2 regions of the Phytobacter diazotrophicus genome follow, and region 2 is predicted to be linked to the other one. Evidence: predicted binding sites of a transcription regulator. Region 2 holds the regulator's gene; the other holds the start of a gene.
The links. Region 2 encodes sigma-54, which starts transcription at its own class of promoters, with help from an activator protein. Its sites were predicted from a motif close to GTTGGCACANNTTTCGCTNT; they were not measured.

Region 1 (12,072 bases), 520 kb from region 2:
CACGCGCATCTGGTCTGCCACTGTTTGCTGATTGAAACGGAGCGGGACGGGCTGATTCTGGTGGATACGGGGTTCGGTCGTGACGATATACGCCACCCCGGTCAGCGTTTGTCTGGCTTTTTCCGCCTGATGAATAATATCCAACGGCGGCAAGAGCTGACGGCGCTTGCACGTATAGAAGCGCTCGGGTTTAACGCGGCGGATGTGCGGCATATTATTCTGACACATCTTGATTTTGACCATGCGGGTGGGCTTACCGACTTTCCTCACGCCCGGATTCATCTGTTGCAACAAGAGATAGATACCGCGCATCAGCGCTACAGTTGGCTTGCGCGTGAACGCTATCGACCCGGACAGTGGGGCGGTACTTCCGGCTGGATTGGCTACCAGCCAAAAGGGGAGAACTGGTATGGCTTTGAGGCGGTGACCGCGCTTGAAGGATTGCTGCCAGACATCCTGCTGGTTCCGCTGGCGGGTCATACGCTGGGACATGCGGGTATTGCCATTCGCCAGCCGCAGGGCTGGCTGCTACATGGTGGCGATGCATGGTTTTATCGTGGCGAAATGCGACAACCAACGCGCCACTGTACGCCGGGCCTGCGTTTTTATCAGTGGATGATGGCAATGGATAATGATGCCAGACGCCATAACCAGCAGCGGCTTCGGGCGCTTTCCTGCCGCCACGGCGATGAAATTACCTTTTTCTGTAGCCATGATGAGCAAGAGTTGCAGACGTTAGCTGCCCCCGGACGCTAAGCGCGTCGGTGTTATCGCGACCCGTTTCAGGTCGCGATAACCGCATGAGTGGGCGTTTAAATCAGGTTGAAACGCTTATCCGGTACAGGCAATGGCGGCAGCGGGCTTTGCCCGGTGATATCCATCAGATTGCGTTCTATCGTGGTGCAGATGGCGTTCAGCGCCAGGTTATTGGGGTTTGTGCCAAACGGATGCTCCATCTCTTCGGCAATCGAATCCCATGACAGGAAAGCGTAAGAGATAAACGCTGAAACAAACGGTGTCATCAGGTGAAGGTCGGACACCAGCGCCAGCGGCAGAAGGGTACAAAACAGATAGACCGTACGCTGCAAAATCAAGGCATAAGCAAAGGGAACCGGCGTGTTGGCGATACGCTCGCAGCCCCCCAGGCAACGCGACAGCTCGTTAAGATTCTCATCAATATTCTGCCAGACAAAATCATTAATCTTGCCTTCCCGGCGCAGGCTGGCGTACTCCTTGCCAATAAAAATCAGGATGCGATGACAGGCCGAAGTACTTTTCATCACCTCGGCCGCTACGTCCGCAGGCAGCAAACGTTGCATATCCCGCGTGGCATCTTGTTGGCGAAGCTGGTGGTTCAGACACCAACTGAACGCGGTCAGGTAGTGGGAAAGCTTCTGCTGGATCGCCGTATCGTCAGGCAGGGCGCTGATGGTCTGTCGCATCAGGCTGCGGGAGGTGATCGTCACCGAACCCCAGATCATTCTCGCTTCGGTGTAACGGCTGTAACTGGCGTTGTTGCGAAAGCCAAGAAATATAGCAATGGCGATACCCAGCAGGCTAAACGGGGCAACGGTCAGGTGAATGTTCAGATTCTCGTAGTACGGCCAGGCAATGATCGCCACGATAGACATGAACAGGTTCAGTCCCAGCCGGAAGATAATCATCGACAGCACGGAGCCATGCCAGTTAAAGAGCCGCACAAACCAGCTCTGGGGCGGACGTATGATCATACGGATTCCTTTACGGTCTTTTGTTTTATTGTTTGCAGGTGGCCGGTGTTAATCCAGCGCGAGAATTGTAGCCTGATCGGATTTTCCCGCAAGCTGATGCGAAAGGAGGAGGTATAACGCAGGGCTTAGTAAGGCATCATGCACCCGCAGACCGGGTGCGACACGATCGCCCGGAGGAGTTATGGCTGTCGGAACCGGTAGCCGATGCCGCGCACGTTGAGCAGCACCTCTGTGATTCCGGCGGATTCGAGTTTCTTGCGCAGATTATAAATATGGGTATCCACGACACGCTCAAGAGCATCGCTTTCCGGAAGGCACTGTTCCAGTAATGAGAGGCGCGACCAGGCGCGAACGGGTGAGCGCATAAGCAGGGTTAATAATGAAAATTCGGTGGGCGTTAGCTCAAGTAAAACCGGTTTTTGATGGTCGACCGTTACCGTGGCGGTCATTGCTGTGGTGTCGACTTCCAGACCTTGCCAGCGCAGGATCTCTTGCGATTCAGCCTGATGATGGCAGCGTCTCAATACAGCCTGGACTCGCACAACCACCTCTTTGGGATCGTAGGGTTTGACGATGTAATCATCCGCACCGTAGCGCAGGGCGCCAATTTTATCGGGAAGATCGCCCATCGCCGAAATCATAATCACAGGCGTAAGCCCGTCGCGACGCACTGCGGCCAGCACCTCGCTGCCGTTCATCGACGGCAGCATGATATCAAGCAGAATAAGATCCGGTTTCCACTGCCGGGCCATATCAAGCCCGATGCGTCCGTCGCCGCAAATCGCAATCTCGAAATTTTCCCGCTTAAGGTAGGCCTCAAGAACGCCCGCCGCATCGGCATCATCTTCAATTATCAGCACCCGACGTTGACTCATCGTCTCTTCCTGTCGCACAGAACGTATTAAGCATGATGATACCCTGGGCAACGGCTTTGCGATATCGGGTGTGGCGGCGGTTTACTTAGCGGAAATCCTTAAGTTTTTTCAATTGCCGCCCCAGACCGTCGAAATTATTCTCCCTCAGCCAGGCTTTGATCGGGACCTCTAAATCTTGCCATTCGCTGGCGGTGATTGAAAACAGCGCGAGGTCTTCCGAATGGCCTTTGGTCACTTTTTTGTCCCGCAATATCCCTTCTTTGCGAAAGCCGAAGCGCTCAGCGGCTTTAATCGCCCCGTCATTGAAAATGTTTGTACGCCATTCACATCTGCGGTAGTGGAGCGCATCAATAAAATAAGCCAACACTAAATAGATCGCTTCGGTGCTGATGCGTGTTTTTTTTAACGCTGGCGTCCAGTTGATATCCGTAAGCTCGAACGTGCCGTGTATTGGATTAATCCTTGTGATGCAGAAAATGCCTTTCACGGTATCGTCATTTTTATCAATAACCGACATGTGCATGCCATTTTTTGCGCCGATAAGCTCGCGAAAATAGTTATAACACGCCTCTTTGGTAGCGGGGCGTTTTCCTGGTAAATAGGTCCAGTCACGATCATCATCAATACTTTGCCAGGCATGAAATAAATCTTCTGCATGATCGACAGATAACGGTGTAACCATGCAATAATTTCCGCTAAGGGAGAATTTTTCAGGGGTGCTTCTGGGCGTCCAGTCTTGCATTTCCTGCCCCAGGCACTGGCCGTAGCTATTTCTATATTGCATAACACTCCCCCTTAAATGAATGTAATTCTGACTGAATTAAAGGCCATTGCATCGTAATGCTAATTATATCAACGGTTGCTTTTTGATAATACGATCATGATCGTGTTTCCCGGTAATAAAATAACTTCACGGCGTAATGCGTAATTATTAAGCGGGCGTTTATTTCGTGCTCGTGGTATTTTTTTTATCGACCATAAGATAAATTTCCGTAATAAAGATATGAAAAACCATACGATTGAATATTTTCTTAGGAGTTAGTTTTAACACTATTATTGTGCCAGTGTAGTGCTTGTTAACAATACCGGAAAGGGGAGGCAGAAGAGTGACCTCAGCGGCTTTCACCGCCGGGATCGAACAATATATTACTGACTGGTTAAATTCTGGCATTCCGCGGCGGCATACTGCGCGGCGCTGAGCGGCACATTATCCAATGCCTTTTTAATGGCGGAAGAGGAGGAGAACTGGTTTACCGCGTCCCTTTGCATGATCTCAAAACTTTTTTGAATATTCGCGGTGATGTCGTCGCAATTTGCCCCCTGATTCAGGCCGCCAATCACCACGTTATTGAGGCGCTCGGACATTTCGGCCCCCATTTTTTGGCCCATTTTTGCCGGGTCTGCTTTGCCTTCTTCCGGCATGGTGCCAGTAAGTAGCGCAGACTTATACAGCGCCTGGCCCAGGGTAACTTTCGCTGCCGCGACTGTCTCTTCGTTCGATGTTGATGCCAGCGCGGATGTTGACGCTGCAAGCAAAAATAAGGTGCTAATGACTGCCAGTCTCATTGAGAAGCTCTTTGTTTATTACAGGTATCGCCCAACTTAGCCCTGCGCCGGAAAAGGCGGCAACTGGCGGAAGGTGTTAACCAGGCCTTCCGACCAGGCTTTGCGGATACCGGTAAAATAGGGATCGTTTTCCGTGATGCGTCGCTGTTCGCTGGCATCATAGGTATTCGCGCGATAAATCATGACATCCAGCGGCATACCGACGGACAGATTACTGCGTAACGTCGAATCGATGGAGATCAAGGCGCAGCACATAGCGTGCTCCAGAGGGGTATCGACCGTCAACACCCTGTCGATAATCGGCTTGCCGTATTTGCTCTCGCCAATCTGAAAGTAGGGAGTGTCATTCGTCGCTTCAATGAAATTACCTTCGGGATAGATATGAAACAGGCGCGGGACCTCGTTGCCAATCTGCCCACCGAGCAGCATATTGCAGCCAAAATTGGTACTGCTGTTTTGCTGCGCCGCGCTGTCGCGGTGAATCACTTCGCGCACGGTCTCCCCGATCAGCGTGGCGGCGTCATACATCGTCCCCATCTGCATCAGGTTTGGCGTATGCTGGCCCTGTATCCGTTCGTTAAGCAGGCTGACAATGCTCTGTGTTGTGGCCAGGTTCCCCGCCGACTGGATCACCAGCACCCGTTCCCCCTCCTTGCTGAACACATGGAGTTTTTTAAACGTTGCGATGTGGTCGACACCCGCATTGGTGCGGGAATCGGAAGCAAAAACCAGCCCGTCGGAAAGACGCATGGCCACACAGTAAGTCATTAAAATACCTTTATTGATTCATTGTTGCTGCTGCATCTGATGTTGTCGCTCAAACAGACTTACCTCAGCAGCGGAAAACATCTCTTCACAGCCGCCGCCAAAGCGGCTACCCCGCACCGGGCAGGCATCCAGATAATCCATTCCGATCGCCAGGCGAAGATGTTGGTTCAGATCACGCGTGTTATTGGTGATATCAAAACTTTGCCAGCGGCCATCAAGCCAGGCCTCTGCCCAGGCATGCATCGCCACATGCTCGGTATCCCGGCTATAAACATAACCACTGACGTAGCGCGCCGGAATGCGCAGGCTACGACAGCAGGCCAGGAAAACGTGCGTATGATCCTGGCACACCCCTTTTCCTTTGGCAAAAGCGACGGCGGCGGTGTCGTGGACCTGGGTGGCGCCGGGCGTATAAGGCATTTTCAGGCGTAATTCCGCCATCAATTCTCCCAGGCTGCCAACCGCATCCTCTTCACGGTAATAACGCCGGGCAAATTCGCGGATCGGCGAGTCCGGGTCGGTTAACGGGGTTGTGCGCAGGAACACCAGCGGAGAGAGTGACTCACTGATCTCTTCCTCTTCTTCTGCATTATCGGCGATCTCAACCACACCTTGAGCATGAATGATTATCTCTTGATGAGGGTGATCGAGGGTTAAGACATGCATCAGATTCCCGTATGCATCGGTCGTCGCTACCGCCGAGGCGGGCAACAGCAGGTTCCATTCCTTAATATACTGGCGACCAGAGGTTTGCGGCGTCAGACGCAGATACTGCGTACTGAACTTCACCTCTTCATCGTAGTGATAATGCGTCAGGTGATTAATGGTCAGTTTCATAACGCCTCCAGATAGGTCTGGCGGATACTGTCGGCCAGCTCGTTAATTTTGGTAAGAAAACGGTTTAACCACTCCTGAAGGTCGTCGGCCAGGGCATCATCAAGGGAGCCAAAACGTAGCTCCACATGCAACTGATGGGCAAGACGCAGCGGAACGCGCGCCCGCTCGCTGCCAATCATCTCCAGTTGTTGGACCAGGTCGCCGACGCAGGCATGCAGCGAGCGCGGTACGTCATTGCGAAACACCAGTAATTCGGTGACGGTTTCCCGGCTGATTGGCTGGCGATAAATACTGTGGTAGGCCTCCCGGGCGCTCACCGCACGCAATAACGTATCAAGACGGTAATATTCGCGTACCGGATCCGGGTCATTGCTGAGTTGCTGATCTTTTAGCGCCAGCAACTGGGCGGTGGCGAACGCACGCTCAATCAGGGTACCGATACGGATAAAACACTGGGCGTCGTTACGCAGCAGGGTGCCGAACATGGCACCACGGAACAGATGCGCACGCTCTTTCACCCAGTCAAAAAAGGCGTCGATGCCAATTTTATCCACCCCGGTCTGGCGCAGATTGCGGATATCGATACGCGTGGTATTGATGCACTCCCACACTTCCGATGAAAGACTGCCGCGCACGGCATGGGCGTTGTTCCATGCCATTTCTATACAACTGTAGATACTGCTCGGGTTCTGCCCATCAAGGGCAAAGAAATTCAGCAGATTATTCATACTGAACCGGGCATAACGCTCCTGAAACAGCTCATGCCCGAACGTCAGATTGAGCGGCAGGGCTAAATCATGCTGTTGCTGGCTGTGGCGCGGCATCATTGATAATTTGTAGGTCACGTCAAGGACGCGGGCAAAGCTCTCTGCCCGTTCCAGATAACGGGCCATCCAGTACAGTTCGCTGGCGGTGCGGCTTAACATTATTCATCCTCCTCCATCACCCAGGTGTCTTTCGTGCCACCCCCTTGCGAGGAGTTCACCACCAGCGATCCTTCGGTCAGCGCCACGCGGGTCAGCCCGCCAGGCACCAGCCTGATCTCTTCGCCGTACAGCGCAAACGGACGCAGGTCAATGTGGCGTGGAGCCAGCCCTTCCTCGACAAAGGTCGGGCAGGTAGAGAGCGCCAGCGTGTTTTGTGCAATATAGTTGCCGGGGTTTGCCAGCAGCCGCTGACGGAACGCATCGATCTGCGCCCGGGTCGAGCGGGGGCCGACCAGCATGCCGTACCCGCCTGCGCCGTGGACCTCTTTCACCACCATCTCATCCAGATGGGCCAGCACGTAACTCAGGTCTTCGGCTTTACGGCACTGCCAGGTGGGGATATTGCCGAGGATAGGCTCCTCAGAAAGATAAAAGCGGATCATGTCCGGCACGTATGGATAGATGGATTTGTCATCCGCCACGCCGGTGCCAATCGCATTGGCCAGCACCACGCCACCTGAACGATAGACCGACAACAGGCCCGGTACACCCAACATTGAATCTGAGCGAAACGCCAGTGGGTCGAGGAAGGCATCGTCAATACGGCGATAGATAACATCGACCCGGCACGGGCCTTCGGTGGTGCGCATATAGACGCCGCCTTCTTTGACGAACAGGTCGGCGCTTTCTACCAGCTCTACCCCCATTTGCTGGGCAAGAAAACTGTGTTCAAAGTAGGCACTGTTAAAGCGACCAGGCGTCAGTACCACCACGCAGGGGTCATCAACGTACGTGCTTTCACGCAGGGTTTGCAGCAGATAACTGGGGTAACGTTCAACCGGCGCGATATGCGAACTGGCAAACAGATCCGGATACAGGCGCATCATCATCTTGCGGTTTTCCAGCATATAAGAGACGCCGGATGGGGTGCGCAGATTATCCTCCAGCACGTAGTACCCGCCGTCACTGTCGCGGACCATGTCAATGCCGGTGATATGGGCATAAATATTATTGTGCAGATCGACGCCCTGCATACAGGGCTGATATTGCTCATTAGCAAGCACTTGCTCACGGGGGACAATACCGGCATTGAGAATATGCTGGTGGTGGTAGATGTCGTACAAGAAGGCGTTGAGCGCTTTTACCCGCTGGCGTATTCCTGCATCAAGCATCCGCCATTCGTGGGCCGGAATGATACGCGGCACGCTGTCGAATGGAATTAAACGCTCTGTTCCTCCTTCTTCACCGTAAACATTAAACGTAATGCCGACGCGGTGAAACAGCAGCTCTGCCTGCTCTTTCTTCTGGTGAATGGCATGCTGGTCAGTTTGCTGTAACCAGTGCCACCAGGCGTCATAATGCTGGCGCTGCTGACCTTCTGCGGTGAGCATTTCATCGTAGTAAGGCGCGCTCGGAAGCGTCATTTTTATCATTGTCATCCCCTGCATTCCGCTTGATGAAGATAGAGTTAAAATGCAGAAAACATGCCAGCGCACCAAAAGCGCGGCTTATCACGCTATGGCGAGGCGGGGTGCACCGTTATGAGGAGCCGCAGGCGTAAAAACGCACCACGATGACGTTCAGACGGCAGAAAAAGGGGAAAGTTGGTGCAAGTGTAAAGACGGCTGCACCAGCCGGAAAAGCGGTAATAAGTGTTCGCCTGTTCCCTTTAAAGGGGTAAAATAAATGCATCTTTAAAGGGGGCTATGATGACGGGAAAACGCATTCGCCGCGAAAAACTGACCATTCGCTCTATGATTGCGCTTTACCAGCAGCGCTGTCCGCAGGCGCTGGCGGATGATGCGCACTATCAGGCATTGAATGATTACGCGGATAAACGGCTGGATAAATGTGTGTTTGGCGAAGAGAAACCGGCCTGCAAACAATGCCCTGTGCACTGTTACCAGCCAGCTAAACGTGAAGAGATGAAGCAGATTATGCGCTGGGCCGGGCCGAGGATGCTGTGGCGACACCCTGTGTTGACTATCCGTCATCTGATTGATGACAAACGTCCTGTTCCCGAACTGCCGGAAAAATACCGCCCTAAAAAATAACGCCGTGGCGGGCACGGCGTTATCTATTCTCAGGCGCGAGTGGCTATAAGAATGGACGATGCTTTAATCAGGGCAATGACGCGTTTTCCCGGTGTCAGTTGCAACGCCTCGCTGCTTTCGTTGGTCACTATTGCCACTATTTCAAAACCAGCATCAGTGGCGACATGTACGGTTGCGTTTACCGCCCCTTCGGTCACGGCGCTTACCGCTCCGGCAAACTGATTACGGGCGGAGAATTTCAGGCCGCAGTCCTCGGTTGCCAGCGTAACCCACGGCGCTTTAATCAGTGCGATGGCTTCTTTTCCGGGGTTCAAACCCAGTGCTTCCTTACTGCTGGATGTGACGACAGCGACAAGCTTCGCGCCTCCGGCGAGGGTTAATTCCACTTCATCGTTTACGGCACCGTGCGCGGTTGCGCTGACTTTACCGACAAGTTGGTTACGAGCTGAAACGGCCATGTTGCCTCCTGGATAATGAGAAAGAGTAAGTTATCTCAGGTCATTGCCTGTTTATCCATACCCATTTTCTTATCATGGGTATAGCTGTTCAGACAGATGCTGATAACGTGGCGCTTCCACGCAGACACAACATCAGCAAATCCGCGGCAGGGGCTCGGCGTGCGGTAAGTCCAGAATACGCTTCACACCGTATAAACCCGCCAGCCGTACCCCTTTACGCTCCACCACTTCGCCGATGATCGCGGCATCCTGGCCGAGCGGGTGGGCGCGTAACTGAGCCAGCACCTGCTCCGCCGACTGGCGCTGTACAGCAATCACCAGCTTTCCTTCGTTAGCAAAATTCAGCGCTTCCAGCCCTAATAGCTCGCACACGCCGCGCACCGCAGTTTTCACCGGCAGGTCACGTTCGTTAAGTTCGATACCATAACCGCTGGCGGCGGTGAACTCATGCACCACGGCGTTGACTCCGCCGCGCGTCGCATCGCGTAGTGCTTTCACGCCCGGAATATCGCGCAATTGTTGAATCAACGGGGTTAACACCGCACAGTCGCTGGTCAGCTCACCATCCAGCCCCAGCTGTTCGCGCAAATTGAGAATGGTCGCGCCGTGATCGCCGAGCGTACCGCTGACCAGCAGCACATCACCGGCCTCAAGGGTGCTGGCGCCCCAGCGAATATTGGCCGGAATGGCGCCAATACCCGCCGTATTGATAAACAGCTTATCTGCCGCCCCGCGCTGCACCACTTTAGTATCGCCGGTAACAATGGCGATATCCGCGCGGCGGGCGGTTTCCGCCATGCTGGTGACCACGGCTTTCAGGGTCTCCATCGGCAGGCCTTCTTCAAGAATAAACCCGCAGGAGAGATAGCGGGGAACGGCGCCGCTTACCGCCACATCGTTCGCCGTGCCGCAAATGGAGAGCTTGCCGATATCGCCGCCGGGGAAGAACAGCGGGTCGATGACGTAGCTGTCGGTGGAAAAGGCCAGTCGGTCACCGCTGGCGGCGAGAGTCGCGAGATCGAGACGCGCCTGATCTTCCTGTTCACTGAGCCACGGGTTCGCGAACGCATCGATAAAAAGCTGGCTGATAAGCTGTTGCATCGCCTGACCGCCGCTGCCGTGCGCCAGTTGGACTTCATTCATACTTCGCACTCCTGAGCACGATATTGATACCAGGCGGCGCAGGCTCCCTCAGATGAGACCATCAGTGCGCCAAACGCGGTTTGTGGGTTACAGGTATTGCCGAAAAGCGGGCACTGATGGGGCTTACATTTGCCGGTCAGTACTTCGCCGCAGCGTGCGCGCGGGTCATCACAGGCTTGCTGCGGCGCAGGGTTAAAGTGGGCTTCGGCATCAAAACGCTGATAGGGCGCGGTTAAGCGCACCCCGGAGTCGCCAATCATCCCCAGCCCGCGCCACTCGCTATCGCCCCTGACCTCAAACACTTCGCTAATGGCCTGTTGCGCGAGAGGGTTGCCTTCGTCCGGTACCACGCGACGGTACTGGTTTTCTACCTGATGACGGGCGCTGATTTTCTGCTCGACCAGCATCAATACGCCTTGCAGCAGGTCCAGTGGTTCAAACCCGGCCACCACCAGCGGGCGCTGGAACTCCCCGGCGATAAAACCGTAGGCATCGGTGCCGATCACCATGCTGACGTGGCCCGGCGCAAGAAACGCGTCGATACCGTTATCCGGCTCTTCCAGCAGGCTGCGCAGGGTCGGAATGATGGTGATGTGCTGGCAGAAAAAGAAAAAGTTACTCACATCCTGCAATTTTGCCTGTTGCAGCGTGATGGCAGTGGCGGGCATGGTGGTTTCGAAGCCGAGACCAAAAAAGACCACTTTGCGCTGTGGGTTCTGCTTTGCCAGGGCCAGCGCATCCAGCGGGGAATAGACGATACGTACATCCGCACCGCGCGCTTTCGCCTGCAACAGAGAGCCGTTTTTCCCCGGTACACGCATCGCGTCGCCGAAGGTACAGAAGATCACTTCCGGATGGCTGGCGATCTCCACGCACGTATCAATGCGCCCCATCGGCAGGACGCACACCGGGCAACCTGGCCCGTGGATAAACTCAATGTTGTCCGGCAACAACTGGTCGAGGCCGAACTTAAAGATCGCATGGGTGTGGCCGCCACAGACTTCCATCACGCGTAGCGGGCGCTTCGCGGTATAAGTGAGCAGCGCGGCCCGCTCACCTAAGTGAGCGATAAGCTGCATGACCTGTTCCGGCGCGCGGTATTCATCCACAAAACGCATTATCTCTCCTCACCAAACAGCAGCGCGCCAACATCCGGCTCGACATCGTACATATTTTGTAGGGCCGCCAGTGTCTCGCGGGCCTCGTCTTCGTTTATCACGCTCATGGCGAAGCCCACATGCACCAGCACCCACTGCCCAAGGCGAGAATGCCCCGCTTCGTCCGTGCTGCCCACCAGCGTTAAGTCGACGTCGCGCTGAATACCGCAGACATCGACTTTCGCCTGGTTGCCATCAATGGCGCTAATTTGTCCCGGAACGCCTATGCACATCGTTGGGTCTCCAGCCAGTCCAGCCAGCGGTCCATACCTTCACCGCTGGTGGCAGAAACCAGAAAAATTTCGATAGAGGGGTTCACTTCGCGGGCACAGGCGAGGCATTTTTCGACATCAAATTTGAGGTAAGGCAGCAGGTCGATTTTATTGAGCAGCATAATGGAGGCCGCAGCAAACATGTGCGGATATTTCAGCGGCTTGTCTTCGCCTTCGGTCACCGACAGCACGGCGACTTTGTGACGTTCGCCGAGATCAAAACTGGCCGGGCACACCAGGTTGCCGACGTTTTCAATAAACAGAATGCCATTGTCCGCCAGCGGCA
Region 2 (12,072 bases):
ATATGAGTCACTTTCTCCACTTTCAACACAACATAGACCTGATTGATCCTTTCGAAATATTGTTCGAGTTTGGCAAATTTCGCGGTGACGAATTCGCGCAGGGCCTCGGTTATCTCGACGTTATGTCCTGTGATGTTAAGCTGCATAGTGTCTTCCTTATCGGTTAGGTCACACCAGCTGTTTGCGCTGATTAGACGGCGGAATGGATAAAGACTCTCGATACTTCGCAACGGTTCGCCGCGCTACCATAATACCCTGATCTGAGAGCATGGTAGTCAGCTTACTGTCACTCAACGGCTTCGCAGGATTCTCTGCGGCAATTAATTTCTTCACCAGTGCACGGATAGCCGTTGACGAAGCTTCGCCGCCGCCTTCGGTATTCACATGACTGGAGAAGAAATATTTAAGCTCAAAGATGCCACGCGGACTGTGCAGATATTTTTGGGTCGTGACACGGGAAATCGTTGATTCATGCATCTCGACGGCCTGAGCGATATCGGCCAGTACCATCGGTTTCATAAATTCTTCGCCTTGCTCGAAAAACGCCTGCTGCTGTTCAACAATGCAGCGGCTTACCCTTAACAGGGTATCGTTCCGGCTCTCAAGGCTTTTGATCAGCCATTTCGCTTCCTGCAGATTGCTGCGGATAAACTGGCTGTCGGCATCGTTACGCGCACCACCGCACATAGCGGCGTAGTGCTGGTTGATTTGCAAACGTGGGATGCTGTCGGAGTTCAGCTCGACCGTCCAGCGCCCATTGTGCTTGCGCACCAGCACGTCAGGAATGACATATTCGGGCTCGCCGGTCTGGATTGACTGGCCAGGGCGTGGATCAAGAGACTGGATTAAATTGACCGCCTCTTTTAACACATCTTCTTTCAGACGCGTTACGCGCATCAGCGTACGGAAGTCATGGTTAGCGAGCAGATCCAGGTGATCGCTGATGATTAAACGCGCTTCATCGCACCAGGGGGTCTCTTTGGCAAACTGAGAGAGTTGGATCAACAGGCAATCGCGCAGATCCCTGGCCGCAACACCGACCGGATCGAAACGCTGAATACGTTTCAGTACCGCTTCGACTTCATCCAGACCGATCTCTTCATCACCCATGCTTTCCAGGATGTCTTCCAGGGGAACGGTGAGATACCCCGTGTCATCAACAGCGTCGACAATGGAGGTCGCAATGGCGCGATCGGTATCCGAAAAGGGGGTGAGTTCAACCTGCCACATCAGGTAATCCTGTAGCGACTGGGTGGTCTCCCCCTGGTAAATAGGCAGTTCATCGTCAAGATAATCGGTGCTGCTACCGGAAGGGGTGCCAGCGGTATAGATTTCGTCCCAACTGGCATCCAGGGGCAACTCTTCGGGCATCTCTTTTTGCTCAAGAGCGTCAACCGTGTCCAGCCCTTCGTTGTCCTGGGATTGTTGTGCATCCACTTCTTCGTGAAGATCGGTTTGCTCAAGCAATGGATTACTTTCCAGAGCTTGCTGGAGTTCTTGCTGAAGTTCCAACGTGGACAGTTGCAGCAGGCGAATAGCCTGTTGCAACTGTGGCGTCATGGCTAGCTGTTGGCTGAGCCTTAATTGCAAACCTTGCTTCATATTCAGAGCAGTACTCTCCGACTAAACACGTCAATAAACCCTACCCTATCAGAGTCTGAAGTCTTCCCCAAGATATACGCGCTTAACATGTTCGTCTTCAAGGATTTGCTGAGGCGTACCGTGCGCGATCAAATGCCCCTGGCTGACAATATAAGCCCGCTCACACACCGCCAACGTTTCGCGAACGTTGTGGTCGGTAATCAACACGCCAAGTCCGCTATCACGCAGGTGCTCAATAATGCGCTTGATATCAATTACCGATATCGGGTCAACGCCAGCAAACGGTTCATCCAGCAGGATAAATTTCGGGTTTGCGGCCAGCGCGCGAGCAATTTCGACACGACGACGTTCACCACCAGAAAGCGCCTGCCCCATATTGTCGCGCAGATGTTCAATATGGAACTCTTCCATCAGCTCGTTCGCCCGATCCACACGCTGTTCGGATGTGAGATCGTCGCGAATTTGCAGTACCGCCATGAGATTGTCAAATACGCTCAGGCGCCGGAAAATAGAGGCTTCCTGCGGCAAATAGCCGATACCGCGACGTGCCCGGGCATGCAGCGGCAGCAGACTGATATCTTCATCATCGATGATGATATTGCCCGCATCACGCGACACGATACCAACGACCATGTAGAACGTCGTGGTTTTACCTGCACCGTTAGGACCGAGCAGCCCGACAATTTCGCCTGAATTGACTGTCAGACTGACATCTTCCACCACACGACGACCTTTGTAGGCCTTGGCGAGATTCTTTGCAGTTAATGTTGCCATAACGAATTAGTTACTCTTTTTTTGCGCCGGAGCCGGGGTTTTATTGTTGCTCTTATCCTGCAACTGCGACGGCACCAGAACCGTCGTCACGCGTTTGCCTTTATCGCTGAAAGCCTGCATTTTCTGCTCTTTCACCAGATAGGTAATTTTGTCGCCCGTGATGTTGCTATCAAGCTGTTCAAGGTAGGCATTGCCTGTCAGGACCACGAAATCTTTTTCCAGCTCATAGTGCATCTGGGAGGCGTGGCCTTTCACGGGTTTGCCGTTATCCTGCATCTGGTAAAAGGTGGCAGGATTACCGTAACCATCAATGATTTCTTTACCTTGCTGACCGCCAGGGCGTGTTACCACAACCTTGTCGGCATTGATTTTGATGGTGCCCTGGGTCACGACAACATTACCGGTGAAGGTCACCACATTCCCCTGCATATCCAGCGCCTGCTGATCGGAGTCGATGTGGATCGGTTGCTCGGTATCGCCGGTCACCGCAAGCGCCGGAAGACTGGCGGCAAAAAGGACACTGGCCAGGGCAAAATTAAGGCTGAGTTTGTTTGTTCTGAATTTCATAGGAGCTTCTAACCTTTTCAATAAGCTCGGCGTTTTTGCTGCGTAAATTGCCGCGCATTTTCAGGCCGGTGGAATTAAATGTTGTTCCGTATAACGTGACTTGATCATCAGAGGCGACATCCTGCGTGATCAGGTTTATCTGTGCATTATCCGTCGTAATTTTTCGCAGTTGAGCATCCGCGGTCAGGGCGTTGACCTCAACATGTCCATAAAGATAAAGCATCCGGTCATTGGTCAGCTTCGCTTTATCCGCCTTAATGGACCACTCGGGAATTTTATCTTTGTCGAAAGTTGTTAGCACCGGTTGGGTAAACCAGGTGATCGCATCAGCAGAATAGTATTCAACATGCTGGGCTATCAGCCGATAATTCAAGGCACCTTCCGGACTGTAGACTACCGTATCGGTATGCTCGCTTTTATACGTTGGGTCAGTATTGTTAACGGTCACTTGTTCAGGCTGTTCGCGATCGGCCAGGTTCACCCCAATCAGTATCAGTGCGACCAGTGACAGCACAATGATGACCCAACGTCTGGTTTTACTCATATTGATTGCCCTTTGGCCTCATCAAGCTTGCCTTGCGCCAGCAATAACAAATCACACACTTCACGAACTGCACCACGCCCGCCTGCTGTACGGGTGACATAATTCGCCCGAGGAATGAGCAACGGATGCGCATCCGCCACCGCCACGCTTAAACCGATTTCAGCCATCACAGGCCAGTCGATGAGGTCGTCTCCCACATACGCAACGTGTTCCGGCGTCAGCGAAAGTTTGCTCAATAACTCGCGATAAGCCAACAACTTATCTGATTGCCCTTGATAAAGGTGCGTAATGCCCAGCGTTTCGCAGCGGTCTTCCATCAGTTTAGCTTTTCGACCAGTAATAATGGCAACCTCAATGTCGGACGTTAATGCACAACGGATACCGTAACCATCGCGGACGTTGAACGCTTTTAACTCTTCTCCATTATTACCCATGTAGATAGATCCATCAGATAAAACACCATCTACATCAAGAATTAACAGCTTAATTTTTTCTGCCTTCGCCATTACCTGCGTACTGACGGGTCCGTAGCATGTCGCAAGCGACGCTCCAACCTTACTCATTCTTCGATCCTTTTTCACACCACGCCCGCGCGCAGCAAATCATGCATATGTAACACACCCAGCAATTGGTCGCCATCGGCAACCAAAACAGAGGTGATATGGCGGGACTGCATCAGATTGAGCGCGTCCACCGCCAGTGTGCCAGGACGCACGCGAATACCGCCTGGCGTCATGACCTCAGCAATACCTAAACTTCGCACATCTACGCCCATATCAAATACGCGGCGCAAATCGCCATCAGTAAAAATGCCTTCGATTTTCATCAGATCGTCGCAAATAACCGTCAGGCCTAAATTCTTGCGCGTGATTTCGAGCAGGGCGTCACGCAGCGTGGCCTCTTTACTCACATGCGGAATTTCATCCCCGGTATGCATGATGTCATTGACTCGCAGCAGGAGCTTACGCCCAAGCGCGCCACCAGGATGGGAAAGCGCAAAATCTTCTGCTGTAAAACCCCGGGCTTTCAACAGCGCGACGGCCAGGGCATCTCCCATGACCAGTGCGGCGGTTGTACTGGATGTTGGTGCCAGCCCTAATGGACAGGCTTCTTGTGGCACCTTCACGCACAGATGAATGTCAGCCGCGCGGCCCATACTGCTGTCCGGACGGCTTGTCATACAGATCAGAAAGACTTTGAGTCGTTTGAGCACCGGGATCAACGCGAGGATCTCATTCGACTCACCGGAGTTCGACAGCGCGATCACCACATCCTGCGAACCGACCATACCCAGATCGCCATGCGCCGCTTCTCCCGGATGAACAAAGAAAGAAGAGGTCCCGGTACTGGCGAATGTTGCGGCCATTTTGCGGCCGATGTGACCGGATTTCCCCATTCCCATTACGACGACTTTGCCGCTGCAATAGAAAATTTTCTCACAGGCCTGTGCAAAATCCTGATTGATGTATTGATCAAGCTGAGCCAGGCCTTCACGTTCAATTTGCAAAACGTCCCGGCCAGCCTGCTGAAAGTCGAAGCCCGGTTGCAGATCGATATGCGACATAAATGTGTGTCCAGTTATCCTGTCAAACGCGGCGTAACCCAGTACAGTAGTGCTAACCAGGTGATAAAACCGCCTAATAATAATGCGCCAGTTCCTTTGCCTGTCTGCTGCTTACGTCGCCAGCAGGTGAGGGCAAAAATGACGCTCACCAGTAACATCACGCCATAATCTCGCGTAAAAGCCAGGCTGTTAAAATGACCCGGCGCTATCAGCGCGGGTAAACCCAGCACCAGCGTGATGTTGAAAATATTCGAGCCGATGATATTACCGATCGCAATATCGTCTTCTCCTTTACGTGCCCCGGCAATAGCTGTCGCTAGTTCCGGCAGACCGGTCACAATGGCAATCACCGTCAGGCCGATGGTTAATTCGCTCATCGCGAAATAGTTTGCGACCACCGTGGCATTGTCTACGACCATGCGTGTTGACATCGGCATAATGATGAGTGCAACGCCAAGCCACAAGAATGCCACTGACAGGCTGCCGCCACGGGGCAACTCTGCAACTTGTTCACGTGTTAGCGTATCGCTACCTTGCAGTTCAGCCAGACGGGCGATTTTAACAATGTATACAAGCCATAGCACGGCCAGCAGAAGTAAAAACAGGCCGTCCAGCCGGGTAAGTTGCCCGTCAAACAGGACGAACCCTGCCAGCATGCTGGTTATTAACATTAGCGGCAATTCACGGCGCAGGATATCGGAATGGACGGTAAATGGGTGCAGAAGCGCAGCGAGTCCAAGAATCAACAGAATATTGGTGATATTAGAGCCGAGGGCCGTACCCATCGCCAGATCAAGCTGACCATGCATGGCGGCAGCAACGGAGACAATCATCTCCGGAAGAGAGGTGCCGATACTCACCACTGTCATCCCAATGAGTAACGGTGGAACGCCCAGACTGCGGCATAAAATCGAGGCGGCGAATACCAATCGGTCAGCGCTGTATACTACTAACAGTAAACCAATAATTAACAGCGCCGTCGCTAAAAGCATCTAAAGTCCTTTCTTGAGGTATAATCTGCCGGTCCGCAGGCTGCGATTGCCGGGGAAAACCGGGAATTTTAAGCGGCGTAGAGAATTCTTAATTTTGACTTTATGCGGCTCAAAAGTAAAACAAATGCCAGCTTTCGCTAACTCATACGGGTAATATTCTGTAAAAATGGTGGGTTCTTGCTGTTATCCGGCATCATGCTTAGACCCAATCAAGGCTTATAAGGAAGAAAGAATGAGCCAGACTGTGGCGAATCTGGTCGATATCCGTGGCGTGAGTTTCTCCCGTGGAAGTCGGCGTATTTTCGACAATATCTCGCTGACGGTGCCGCGCGGTAAAATCACCGCCATCATGGGTCCGTCCGGGATTGGTAAAACAACGTTGCTTCGTCTTATTGGTGGACAGATACCGCCAGACGCGGGTGAGATCCTTTTTGACGGCGAGAATATCCCCGAGATGAGTCGCTCCCGGCTGTTTACCGTGCGTAAACGGATGAGCATGTTGTTCCAGTCCGGCGCATTATTTACCGATATGACCGTGTTCGATAATGTCGCCTATCCGCTGCGCGAACATACGAACTTACCGGCTGCGTTGCTGAAAAGTACGGTCATGATGAAACTGGAGGCGGTAGGGCTGCGCGGTGCGGCAAAACTCATGCCTTCCGAACTTTCTGGCGGGATGGCGCGTCGTGCGGCGCTGGCAAGGGCTATCGCGCTGGAACCTGATTTAATCATGTTCGACGAACCTTTTGTCGGCCAGGATCCTATTACCATGGGTGTGCTGGTGAAGCTTATCTCTGAACTGAATAGCGCGCTGGGCGTAACCTGTGTTGTCGTTTCCCATGACGTGCCGGAAGTGCTGAGCATCGCCGACTATGCGTATATAGTGGCAGACCGGAAAATTGTGGCGCAGGGCAGCGCGCAAGGCTTGCAGGAAAACGCTGACCCTCGTGTCCGTCAGTTCCTCGACGGCATTGCTGACGGACCCGTGCCGTTCCGCTATCCCGCAGGTCAATATCAATCCGATTTATTTGAGACAGGGAGTTAAGCCACTCATGTTGTTACATGCACTGGCGTCGCTTGGACATCGCGGGATTAAGACGATCGCGACGTTTGGCCGCGCTGGTTTAATGCTCTTCAACGCGCTGGTCGGTAAGCCGGAATTTGGCAAACACGCGCCGTTGCTGGTGCGCCAACTCTATAATGTGGGTGTCCTGTCGATGCTCATTATTATCGTGTCCGGCGTCTTTATCGGCATGGTGCTTGGCTTACAAGGCTATCTGGTGCTGACGACCTACAGCGCGGAAACCAGTCTGGGAATGCTGGTGGCACTCTCCTTGTTGCGTGAGCTGGGGCCCGTTGTCGCTGCGCTGCTTTATGCAGGGCGTGCGGGGTCTGCACTGACTGCGGAAATTGGCCTGATGCGCGCGACTGAGCAACTTTCAAGCCTTGAAATGATGGCTGTTGACCCACTGCGGCGCGTGATTTCCCCTCGCTTTTGGGCGGGTGTTATCTCCTTGCCATTACTGACGATTATCTTCGTTGCAGTTGGTATCTGGGGCGGCTCGCTGGTGGGTGTGAACTGGAAAGGAATCGACTCAGGGTTCTTCTGGTCGGCGATGCAAAATGCCGTCGACTGGCGACTGGATCTGGTGAACTGTCTGATTAAGAGCGTCGTCTTTGCTATCACTGTAACCTGGATTGCTTTATTTAATGGTTACGACGCGATCCCGACTTCTGCCGGGATCAGTCGGGCAACGACGCGTACCGTTGTGCACTCTTCACTGGCCGTTCTTGGTCTGGATTTTGTGCTCACCGCATTGATGTTTGGGAATTGAGTTCATGCAAACGAAAAAAAGTGAAATTTGGGTAGGCATTTTTCTGTTACTGGCGCTGCTGGCGGGGCTGTTTATCTGCCTGAAAGCGGCCGATGTCGCCTCTATGCGCACCGAACCGACGTATCGCGTGTACGCAACCTTTGACAACATTGGCGGTCTGAAAGCACGCTCGCCGGTCCGTATTGGTGGCGTAGTGGTTGGCCGTGTTGCGGATATTGAACTCGATCCGAAAACCTATCTGCCGCGCGTCGCGATGGATATCGAAGAACGTTATAACCAGATTCCGGATACAAGTTCGCTGGCTATTCGCACGTCAGGTTTGCTGGGTGAGCAATATTTGGCTTTGAACATAGGTTTTGAGGATCCTGAGCTGGGAACTTCTATGCTTAAAGAAGGCAGCACAATCCAGGATACGAAATCCGCCATGGTGCTTGAGGACCTGATCGGACAATTCCTTTACAACAGTAAAGGCAGTGACAATAAGAATTCTGGCGATGCGCAGTCAAAACCGCAGGATGATACTTCCAGCGCACCGTCTGCTGGTAAGACGAATTAACGAGGAGAGTTGACGCATGTTTAAACGTCTATTAATGGTTGCCATGCTGGTTATCGCGCCACTTGGGCTCGCCAACGCGGCGGAGCAAGCTAATCCGTACAAAGCAATGCAGGAAGCGGCAAAGAAAACATTTGATCGCCTCAAAAATGAGCAGCCGAAGATTCGCGCGAATCCTGATTATTTACGTGATGTGGTTGACCAGGAATTACTGCCATACGTCCAGATTAAATATGCCGGCGCTCTGGTACTGGGGCGTTACTATAAAGACGCAACGCCTGCGCAGCGCGAAGCCTACTTCGCTGCTTTCCGTGAATATCTGAAACAGGCCTATGGCCAGGCGCTGGCAATGTACCACGGTCAGACATACGAGATTGCCCCGGAGCAACCGCTGGGTGATGCCACGATCGTGCCGATCCGTGTGACCATTATCGATCCTAACGGTCGTCCGCCAGTGCGTCTGGACTTTCAGTGGCGCAAAAACACGCAGTCCGGTAACTGGCAGGCGTATGACATGATTGCCGAAGGGGTGAGCATGATCACCACCAAGCAAAATGAATGGAGCGATCTGTTGCGTACCAAAGGTATTGATGGACTGACCGCGCAGTTGCAGTCCATTTCTCACCAGAAAATTACTCTGGACCAGAAGAAATAATGACGCCGCAATTAAGCTGGGTGCGTGAAGGTGAACGGCTGGTGTTGCAAGGCGAGCTTGATCAGGATGTGCTGAATCCTCTGTGGAATGCTCGTCAGGAGGCAATGAAAGGGACAACCTGCATCGATCTTCACGCCGTATCGCGCGTTGATACTGCTGGTGTGGCACTATTAATTCACCTGATTGCTCAGGGGAAAATTCAGGGTCATCAGGTTTCACTCGAAGGGATCAGCGAGAATTTGCAGACGCTTGCAGCATTATATAATTTGCCTGCGGACGTATTGCCTCGCTAATTTTTTCAGTACGTTACTCTTTAAAGCCTCGTTTGGTATACCAACGGGGCTTTTTGCTTATTTAAGACCGCCTCACTTTCCTCTAAGATGTGGGGCTGTTTTCACTATCAGATGAAATTAACGCCCATGGAAAATCATGAAATTCAGACAGTGCTGATGAACGCACTCTCTCTCCAGGAAGCCCACGTCACTGGCGACGGCAGTCACTTTCAGGTTATTGCTGTGGGTGAGATTTTTGACGGCATGAGCCGGGTCAAAAAACAGCAGGCCGTGTATGGTCCATTAGCGGAATATATAGCGGACAACCGCATTCACGCTCTCTCGATCAAAGCGTATACCCCGCAAGAGTGGGCACGCGATCGCAAACTAAACGGTTTTTGAGCTACGGGTATTACGCCCGCAGCGCGTGTGAATTCTTAACAGAGATCAGATGAATGGATAAGTTTCGTGTACAGGGGCCAACCCGGCTCCAGGGCGAAGTCACAATTTCAGGTGCTAAAAACGCCGCGTTACCGATCCTTTTTGCCGCACTGCTGGCAGAAGAACCGGTAGAGATCCGCAACGTTCCGAAACTGAAAGACATTGATACCACCATGAAGCTGCTGAGCCAGCTGGGTACCAAAGTTGAACGCAACGGGTCAGTCTGGATCGATGCAAGCAAGGTTAACGTATTCTGCGCGCCTTACGATCTGGTCAAAACCATGCGTGCCTCTATCTGGGCGCTGGGACCACTGGTCGCGCGTTTTGGTCAGGGGCAGGTTTCCTTACCGGGGGGCTGTGCCATTGGCGCGCGTCCGGTAGATCTGCATATCACGGGTCTGGAACAGCTTGGTGCAGAAATTAAGCTGGAAGAAGGTTATGTCAAAGCGAGCGTTAATGGTCGCCTGAAAGGCGCGCATATCGTCATGGATAAGGTCAGCGTCGGCGCGACCGTCACCATTATGACGGCGGCAACCCTGGCTGAGGGGACAACTATCATCGAAAACGCTGCGCGTGAGCCGGAAATCGTTGATACTGCGAACTTCCTCAATGCGCTGGGGGCGAAAATCAGTGGTCAGGGTACCGACCATGTCACCATTGAAGGGGTTGAGCGTCTGGGCGGCGGTGTCTATCGTGTGCTGCCGGACCGCATTGAAACAGGTACCTTCCTGGTGGCTGCCGCAATCTCTGGTGGCAAAATCGTCTGCCGTAACGCGAAACCCGATACCCTTGACGCCGTGCTGGCTAAGCTGCGCGAAGCCGGTGCGGAAATCGAAGTGGGCGACGACTGGGTAAGCCTGGATATGCATGGTAAGCGTCCGAAGGCCGTCAACGTGCGCACTGCGCCGCACCCGGCGTTCCCGACAGACATGCAGGCACAGTTCACATTGCTGAACCTGGTTGCGGAAGGCACGGGTGTGATCACCGAGACGATCTTCGAAAACCGTTTTATGCACATCCCGGAACTGATTCGTATGGGCGCGCATGCGGAAATCGAAAGCAACACCGCGATTTGTCACGGCGTTGAAAAACTCTCCGGCGCGCAAGTGATGGCGACCGACCTGCGCGCGTCTGCAAGCCTCGTGCTGGCGGGTTGTATTGCGGAAGGGACGACAATCGTGGATCGTATTTACCATATCGATCGCGGTTACGAACGCATTGAAGACAAGCTGAGTGCGCTGGGCGCCCATATTGAGCGCGTAAAAGGCGAATAATCCCTCTTTGCACTAAAACCCCCAACCCGTTTCGGGAAGGGGGTTATCCTGTTTATTTTGGCTTCCTTTGCCGCATCATGCTGGTTCTGTCGATAAATTCATGGGTTACGGGATCGTGATAGCGCGATGGCCATATCACCCAGGGATCGGTATCCAGCGCGCGGGCAATGATGAGCTCTCCTTTTGGCCAGGAGCGTGTTAGCGCGTTCGCCAGCGTCGATGAACTCAAACCACACTTGCGTGATTCTGCGGCCAGTGATGTCCCTTTTTTATGCAGTCCGGCAATGATATCCGCCGGGTGCCAGTCAATGAATTTACTTTCCATTTTCTCTCCCTGGTGAAAGCCATTAAAACGTGATGGCAATATGTTGAGTACTTATCATGCTTATATAAGAGCTTTTGCTCTAAAAAGTTCAAGTAAGAACGATAGCTTTAAGAATTCACCAGGGCTGCAAAGCGTGGTTTTTTGAATGTAAATTGATTTTTATAGGAACTTAATGGCGCTTTCCCGTTGTTAGCGGGAAAGCGAGATGATCAGTGATCGCGCTGGACCGCGATATGGGCCAGGCCAATGAGGGCTTCGCGCCATGGGGAGTCCGGAAGAATCTGTAGAGCAGCGATAGCTTTATCCGCCTCTTCCTCAGCGCGACGACGCGTCCATTCCAGTGAACCACAGGCTGCCATAGCTTCCAGAACAGGTTCCAGAAGATGTCGTCCGTTGCCCTGCTCGATGGCTTCACGAATCATCTGTGCCTGCTCTGCAGTGCCATTGTGCATCGCATGCAACAAGGGGAGAGTCGGTTTACCTTCGTTGAGGTCATCGCCGGTGTTTTTACCCAGCGTTTCACCATCTGCACTGTAGTCCAGCAAATCATCGATGAGCTGGAAGGCAGTACCCAGATAGCGACCATAATCCTGCAACGCTTTTTCTTGTGCGTCACTGCAACCCGCCAGCAAACCAGAACACTGGGCTGCCGCTTCAAACAGACGCGCGGTCTT

Region 1: the regulator sigma-54 is predicted to act here: its motif matches at 8,175-8,194, upstream of ACS0RQ_RS05415 (circularly permuted type 2 ATP-grasp protein).

Annotation. Positions count from the first base shown of each region.
Region 1 covers NZ_CM125428.1:1,118,332-1,130,403, forward strand. Annotated here, with positions in the region: gene ACS0RQ_RS05375 (MBL fold metallo-hydrolase) at 1-756, shown strand, start outside; gene ACS0RQ_RS05380 (bestrophin family protein) at 813-1,730, opposite strand; gene ACS0RQ_RS05385 (response regulator) at 1,910-2,605, opposite strand; gene ACS0RQ_RS05390 (GNAT family N-acetyltransferase) at 2,691-3,347, opposite strand; gene ACS0RQ_RS05395 (hypothetical protein) at 3,752-4,171, opposite strand; gene ACS0RQ_RS05400 (proteasome-type protease) at 4,208-4,939, opposite strand; gene ACS0RQ_RS05405 (transglutaminase family protein) at 4,958-5,776, opposite strand; gene ACS0RQ_RS05410 (alpha-E domain-containing protein) at 5,773-6,702, opposite strand; gene ACS0RQ_RS05415 (circularly permuted type 2 ATP-grasp protein) at 6,702-8,135, opposite strand; gene ACS0RQ_RS05420 (nitrous oxide-stimulated promoter family protein) at 8,412-8,756, shown strand; gene ACS0RQ_RS05425 (TOBE domain-containing protein) at 8,786-9,214, opposite strand; gene hypE (hydrogenase expression/formation protein HypE) at 9,347-10,357, opposite strand; gene hypD (hydrogenase formation protein HypD) at 10,354-11,475, opposite strand; gene ACS0RQ_RS05440 (HypC/HybG/HupF family hydrogenase formation chaperone) at 11,475-11,747, opposite strand; gene hypB (hydrogenase nickel incorporation protein HypB) at 11,738-12,072, opposite strand, start outside.
Region 2 covers NZ_CM125428.1:598,913-610,984, forward strand. Annotated here, with positions in the region: gene hpf (ribosome hibernation promoting factor) at 1-146, opposite strand, end outside; gene rpoN (RNA polymerase factor sigma-54) at 169-1,602, opposite strand; gene lptB (LPS export ABC transporter ATP-binding protein) at 1,651-2,376, opposite strand; gene lptA (lipopolysaccharide ABC transporter substrate-binding protein LptA) at 2,383-2,943, opposite strand; gene lptC (LPS export ABC transporter periplasmic protein LptC) at 2,912-3,487, opposite strand; gene kdsC (3-deoxy-manno-octulosonate-8-phosphatase KdsC) at 3,484-4,050, opposite strand; gene kdsD (arabinose-5-phosphate isomerase KdsD) at 4,065-5,051, opposite strand; gene ACS0RQ_RS02940 (calcium/sodium antiporter) at 5,066-6,043, opposite strand; gene mlaF (phospholipid ABC transporter ATP-binding protein MlaF) at 6,276-7,088, shown strand; gene mlaE (lipid asymmetry maintenance ABC transporter permease subunit MlaE) at 7,096-7,878, shown strand; gene mlaD (outer membrane lipid asymmetry maintenance protein MlaD) at 7,883-8,434, shown strand; gene mlaC (phospholipid-binding protein MlaC) at 8,451-9,086, shown strand; gene mlaB (lipid asymmetry maintenance protein MlaB) at 9,086-9,379, shown strand; gene ibaG (BolA family iron metabolism protein IbaG) at 9,506-9,760, shown strand; gene murA (UDP-N-acetylglucosamine 1-carboxyvinyltransferase) at 9,814-11,073, shown strand; gene sfsB (DNA-binding transcriptional regulator SfsB) at 11,126-11,398, opposite strand; gene ispB (octaprenyl diphosphate synthase) at 11,608-12,072, opposite strand, start outside.